2 linked regions of the Roseimaritima multifibrata genome follow. The protein of the gene in region 1 binds, or shares a complex with, the protein of each later gene. Links are inferred from orthologs where the notes say so. Each region holds a gene or a part of one and is shown on either strand. Other genes may lie near its edges.

The links. The genes of interacting proteins can lie anywhere in the genome.
Region 2: the proteins of carA (region 1) and carB are in contact, whole or in part, in a solved structure (PDB 1KEE), measured with the Escherichia coli proteins. The link is inferred for Roseimaritima multifibrata from one-to-one orthologs.

The regions. Positions count from the first base shown.
Region 1 is NZ_CP036262.1:81,607-84,556, reverse strand. The notes cover bases 61-2,893. They hold carA (glutamine-hydrolyzing carbamoyl-phosphate synthase small subunit), read left to right. Parts: upstream 61-816; coding sequence 817-1,971; downstream 1,972-2,893. Other genes in these bases: FF011L_RS00400 (hypothetical protein), read left to right, coding at 158-496; FF011L_RS00405 (hypothetical protein), read left to right, coding at 61-75. Outside these bases: more of FF011L_RS00405, read left to right, coding at 1-60. UniProt on the Escherichia coli protein: Small subunit of the glutamine-dependent carbamoyl phosphate synthetase (CPSase).
Region 2 is NZ_CP036262.1:2,214,783-2,218,716, forward strand. The notes cover bases 63-3,879. They hold carB (carbamoyl-phosphate synthase large subunit), read left to right. Parts: upstream 63-430; coding sequence 431-3,679; downstream 3,680-3,879. Also shown: FF011L_RS08125 (DUF1549 domain-containing protein), read right to left, coding at 1-7. UniProt on the Escherichia coli protein: Large subunit of the glutamine-dependent carbamoyl phosphate synthetase (CPSase).

The sequences.
Region 1 (2,950 bases):
TGGACGCTTCTACGAGCCGCGAAAGTTCACGGGCAGATGCTGGAACTGTACAGCGGTGAACCCGCGATCATCTAGCGAAAATTTCATTGCCAGCCCTTCGTCGAGTAATTAGAGTCGAAGAGTTGCCCGCTTCTCACTGCCTGGAGCCTCACTAGCCGTGCTGTACACCATTCTCTGGCTGGTCTTTATTCTTACGACCATCCTCGCCGTACCGATTGCCTTGGTTGTCGACAAGCAACGAGCTAAAAAAGCCCAGCGCGATGCTGCCATGGCAGCCGGCGAAGACCCCCTCTCTGACGACGAAGCCGTGCTCGAAGAAGGCGAAGTTGAAGAGGGCGAGGTCGAAATCGCAGAAGAGATGGATGCTTCGCTGGAAGAAGTAGAAGAAGCCGATTCCTTTGGCGATGGCGAGGCATTCGCCGATGATGCGTTCGGCGACGGCGAGCCCTTTGGCGATGCCGATGCGTTTGACGACGCCTTTCCCAAAGACCAATAACCCCGCCTAAACCAATAGCCCCGTCTAAACCGGGCTAAATCGACAAGCGGCCGCACTCCGGTTTGCTCTCGATCGGTCAACGACGAAGGGCAGGGGAATGCTTGATTGCCTCTAGAGTCAGGCAAACGGATGAAAAACCGTGCAAATACCTGCACAGGTACCGGGAATGCCTCGTTTTTGTCGACCGATGGCGTGTTTGAGATACCTGCGGTCCTTGTCGAAACATCACTTTCGGTCTAGCCTATTTTTACATGTGGCAAAGCGTTTCCGCACAGCCGGAACCATCCTTTCACCGCGACATTTAACAGGCCGACTGAACCGTGCACGCTCAAAACGATCTCAACGGAGCTCCTCTCGCCAAACTGGCCCTTGAAGACGGATCCATTTACTCCGGCAAAGCAACTGGAGCATTAGGTGAAGTCACTGGCGAGGTTGTGTTCAACACCGCCATGACCGGTTACCAGGAAATCCTGACAGACCCCAGTTACTGTGGGCAAATTGTCACGATGACCTACCCTGAAATTGGAAATTACGGGGTCAACGAAGCCGATGTTGAACATCGGAAACCCGCCCTTTCCGGTTTTGTTGTGCGCGAAAGCAGCCGCATCGACAGTAACTTCCGCAGCGAGGGCGGGCTGTCGGACTACCTGCGAAAACACAACGTCGTCGCGATCGCCGGTGTCGACACCCGAGCCTTGGTCCGTCGCATCCGAGAAACCGGAGCGATGCGAGGCGTCCTCTCCACAACCGATCTGGACGATGCCAGCTTGGTCGCCAAGGCAAAGGCCAGCCTAGGGTTGGTCGGACGAGACCTGGTCCGCGAAGTCATGCCGGCTCAGCAATCGAAATGGGAACACGGCCTGGATGAATGGACTCAGGTTGGAGCCTCCGCAGCCGCGGGCAATCAACCTCACGTCGTCTGCCTCGATTTTGGCATGAAGTGGAATATTCCACGACATTTCCACGCTCGCGGCAACCGCGTCACAATCCTCCCCGGCACAACCAGCACCGAGGAAATTCTCGCAACTCAACCGGATGGCGTCTTCCTTTCCAATGGACCGGGTGACCCCGAACCGCTTGAATACGCACACAAAACGATCAGCGAACTGCTTCCGCAAGTTCCCGTATTCGGAATTTGCCTGGGACACCAATTGCTGGCCCTGGCCTGTGGTGCCAAAACTTTCAAATTGAAGTTCGGACACCGTGGAGTCAACCAGCCGGTTCAAGACCTGGAGACCAGCAAAGTCGAAATCACGACTCAAAACCATGGTTTTGCCGTCGACGAAGACTCCCTTCCCAGCTGCCTCGAAATCACTCACCGAAACCTAAACGACAACACCATCGCAGGTTTGCGTCACAAGGAATCGGGAGCGTTCAGCGTCCAGTACCACCCGGAAGCCGCCTCGGGACCTCACGATAGCCATTACTTGTTTGAAAAATTCCAAGCAATGCTCGCCGGTGCAGTGAAGGGTTGATTGGAGGTGGGCAGTGGAAGCGGGAGTGAAGGAGGTGGGAGTGAAGGAGGTGGGAGTGAAGGAGGTGGGAGTGAAGGAGGTGGGAGTGAAGGAGACTCTTCGCTTGCCGTAGGCTGTCGCTTTGGGCCTCAGCCTGGATTGGCAGGATGGCCTTTGATTAACAATCCCCCCTCGCTTTTTTTGATTTCCGGGTCAGGCCTCGTCTAACGATGCCGCCGGGAACGACCCGGACAGTGCGTGCATATCACGAACTGTTGATGCGGTCGTCTCTAAAACGAATGGCTTGGATGCCTCATCAGCCATTCTGACTTCTAGGGCGGACAGCTCAGATAGTCCCATAGCCCAAATTGCTCCGTGGGCTTGGCTGCGCCCCGACATCCAGGCTGAGGTTCCGTGAACCGTGCTGAAAACAGCTTGAGAGCCAGTCGTTTGGCGATAGCCCGCGATCTTTTATGCGTTTACGGGAAACCGCGGACCAGCGTCCGGAGGGCAAATAAACGCTCCCAGCCCACGCCGAATCGGCGGACAAATAGCTGCAAGCTCACTCCAATAATCCACCGGGCTCGTTCGCATGGATGTACCTCGACAACCGGGCTGAGGTTCCGCTAGTCGCCTTGCAAAACATTGGAAAACCGGCCATTTGTGTGATCGACAACGGTTCTGCCTGCGGTTCCAGGAGGCCGCGGATAAGCGAATCGGGTAGCTCGGCCGGCATCGTATCGCTCCGGAACAACGGCCACCCAGACAGCGAAAAATTGCCACCGAACCATTGCACCGGAAAAACCAATCCAACCAAAAGAGGGATTGCACAGAAATCCGACCTGTGCTTTTCTGGAACCTAAGTGACTTGAAGCAACCTAAACAGGCATTCTAACGAATGCTAGGGAAACCTAGGCTCCCCTGAAAGCCTTTCCGAGGCGTCTGTTTAGGAGGAAAGATACCAGTCCCTTGCTTCATTGGTCTCCACATCGATTCTTTT
Region 2 (3,934 bases), 2.1 Mb from region 1 along the record:
GAAACATACGACCTATCCTTCGACTAAACGGAAAAGAAGAGAAATGCGACTTGCATTATGTAGTTAGAACGGTTGACAAGCTGCTCTGTACTCAGGATCGAGTCCGCAAAACCACGATCTGTCTCGTTAGGATAAGGATTATGCTTGTTACGAGGCCCCGTTTTTAAGGGCGAAGTCCCTCTGCGGAGCCGCTTGCGAGGCTTTTCGAAGGGAGCTGGGAAGCTCCGGAAAGAAAAACCTAGGTGGGAATAAAGCCTATCAAACGTCCATTTTACCATGGTTTCAGGGTACTTTGCAAGCAAAACTCGCTTCCGTTGTTGGTCTGACTCCTTCGACAAGAATCGGTTTTCTGCTAGTCTTGCGGCGTTTTGGTCTTCTCCGCTGTGGAGAAGGAACTGCTCCTGAGCCGTTGAAGAAAAAAGAATAAGCCGTGCCCCGTCGAGACGATATCAAGAAGATTCTGCTGATCGGAAGCGGACCGATTGTTATTGGCCAAGCCTGCGAATTCGATTATTCCGGAACCCAAGCCTGTAAGGCTCTGCGGGAAGAGGGGTACGAAGTCGTTTTGGTCAACAGCAACCCGGCCACGATCATGACCGATCCGAATATGGCCGACGCAACCTATATCGAGCCATTAACTTGGCAGATGATCGAAAAGGTTATCGCGAAAGAGCGTCCCGATGCTCTGCTGCCTACCCTTGGCGGGCAGACGGGGTTGAACGCGGCAATGGAACTTGAGGCAAATGGCGTCCTTGAGAAATACGGCGTCGAGATGATCGGTGCCAACGCTGCGGTGATTGCCAAAGCCGAAGAACGCGACCAGTTCAAAAAGGCGATGGAAAAAATCGGGCTGGATGTCTGCACCGGGGCGACGGTTCATAATCTTGAAGAAGCTCGCAAAATACTGGATGAAATCGGCCTCCCTTGCGTTGTCCGCCCCAGTTTTACGATGGGCGGAAGCGGTTCGGCGATCGCCTACAATCGGGGCGATTTTGACGCGCTCGTGCAAAACGGACTGGATCAAAGCCCGGTCACCGAAGTCTTGGTCGAAGAATCGATTATCGGCTGGAAAGAATACGAGATGGAAGTGATGCGAGATGTTGATGACAATGTTGTCATCATCTGCTGCATCGAAAACTTCGACGCGATGGGCGTGCACACGGGGGATTCCATCACCGTCGCACCGGCTCAGACCTTAACGGACAAAGAATACCAGCGGATGCGTGATGCTTCGCTGGCGGTTATCCGTGAAATCGGAGTCGAAACAGGAGGATCCAATATCCAGTTTGCGGTCCATCCCGATACCGGTCGGATGATCGTGATCGAAATGAATCCTCGAGTCTCACGCTCGTCGGCACTAGCCAGTAAAGCGACCGGATTTCCCATCGCCAAGATCGCCGCCAAATTGGCCGTCGGTTACCGCCTGTGGGAACTGCCCAACGATATCACCCAGAAAACGCAAGCTTGTTTTGAACCTTCGATCGATTACGTCGTCACGAAGATTCCTCGCTTCGCTTTTGAGAAATTTCCCGAAGCCGATGCGACGCTGACGACGCAGATGAAAAGTGTCGGCGAAACGATGGCGATCGGACGCTCCTTTAAAGAGTCCCTGCAGAAGGCGCTGCGTGGTCTGGAAGTCGGTGCCTTTGGACTCGGCTGCGACGGCAAGGATCTGTGGGGAACCGAAGCACAGCCCGACGCCGAAGAAATTCGAGCTCGTCTGTCGGTACCTGGTGACGGGCGAATCTTCTACATCCGTTACGCGATGAAGTCGGGGATGAGTAACCATGAAATCCACGAAATCACCCACGTCGATCCTTGGTTCCTCGATCAACTATCGCAAATCGTCGAGCATGAAGAAGAGCTGAGAAAAATCGGATCCCTCGAGGAAGTCTCGCCGGAACAAATGCGAGAAACCAAGCGGACCGGGTTCTCCGATCGGCAGCTTGCCCACCTGTTCGAAAAAACCGAAATGCAGGTTCGGCAGTACCGCAAGGATCAAGGGGTGACGCCGGTCTATAAGAGCGTCGATACCTGTGCCGCCGAATTCGAAGCCTACACGCCTTATTACTACAGCACCTACGAAACCGAAGACGAATTGCCGGCTCCGTCAGGGAAGCCACGGGTGATGATTCTGGGTGGTGGTCCCAACCGGATCGGGCAAGGGATTGAATTTGATTACTGCTGCTGCCACGCCAGTTTTGCCCTTCGCGAAACCGGCTGTGAAAGCGTGATGGTCAACAGCAATCCCGAAACGGTCAGTACGGATTACGACACAAGTGACATGCTGTTCTTCGAACCGTTGACGATCGAAGACGTGCTGAACATTCAGGATGCGATCAATCCTCAAGGGGTGATCGCTCAGTTTGGTGGGCAAACGCCGCTGAACTTGGCTCGCGGTCTGGTCGATGCGGGGGCCCCGCTGATCGGGACTTCGGTCGATACGATTGAAGCGGCCGAGGACCGCGAACTGTTCCAACGCCTGATCAACGAATTGGGGCTGAAGCAACCGCCATCCGGGATTGCCCGAACGATGGAAGAAGCTCGACGCGAGCTGGCCGTGATCGGTTATCCCGCTCTGGTCCGCCCAAGTTTTGTCTTGGGAGGACGGGCGATGGAAATCTGTTACGACAAGGCTCAGTTTGATCGGTTTGTCGCCGAAGCCTTTGTCGTTGCCGAAGGGCAGCCGGTCTTGATCGATCGCTTCCTGGAAGATGCGACCGAAGTCGACGTCGATGCCATCGCCGATGGAACCGATTGTGTGGTCATGGGAATCATGGAACATATCGAAGCGGCCGGAGTTCACTCCGGTGACTCGGCTTGTGCGATCCCGCCATTCAATCTGCCTCAGACGGTCTTGGAAGAAATTCGCACGTCGACCAAGCAGTTGGCGATGAAGCTGAAAGTGATCGGGCTGATGAACATCCAGTTTGCTGTGAAGCAAGAGGATGGAAAGCCGGTTGTCTATATCCTGGAAGTCAATCCACGGGCCAGTCGAACCGTACCGTTTGTTGCAAAGGCAACCGGAGTCGCGGTTGCCGGGTTGGCGACTAAAGTGATGAACGGCGCAACGCTAAAAGAATTGGGGATTACGGAAGAACCGATTCCTCGGCACGTGGCGATCAAAGAAGCCGTTTTCCCGTTTCGGAAATTTGCCGGAGTCGACATCGTCCTGGGCCCCGAAATGCGGAGCACCGGCGAGGTCATGGGCGTCAGCGAAAAGTTCTCGATCGCTTTCGCGAAAAGCCAAGTCGCGGCCGGGTCGGTCTTGCCAGAATCGGGGAACATCTTCATCAGCCTGGCCGCCGCTCATAAAGATTCGGTGGTCGACTTGGGAACGCGTCTGACCCAGTTGGGGTTCAAGCTGTTGGCAACCGCCGGCACTGCGGCGCGTCTGAAAGATGCGGGGGTCGAAGTTCGCCGTGTTAAAAAGATCGCCGAAGGGAACCCGAATCTGATCGACTACCTGAAGAATGGCGATGTTCAGTTGATTTTGAACACGCCAAGCGGCAAAGGGGCACGAACGGACGAAGGAAAGATCCGAGCCGCTGGAGTCCAGTATGGCGTTCCATGCATCACCACGCTGGCGGCAGCGGACGCCGCGGTAAACGCCATGCAGGCCCTGCGAGAAGGCGAAATGGACGTCCTTTCCCTGCAAGACCGTTACGCTTCCTTCTAGAGAGCGAAGCCCGTCTCAAGGCTAACACGCAAAAGCAGCGTGTTAGCCGAGGACTGTACGGCGGTGCGAAGTTATTAGCGAGGCATGAAGGATACAAGCTGCGGCCATGCGGTTCGCGCCCAATGCCATCGACTTTCTTAGCGGAACGGCGCCAGCCGTCCGGCAATCGCATCGAAAACAGAATGAATTTGCCGGACGGGTTTTAGCGCGCGCTTTCTTAGCGGAACGGCGCGAGCCGTCCGGCGATCGCATCGA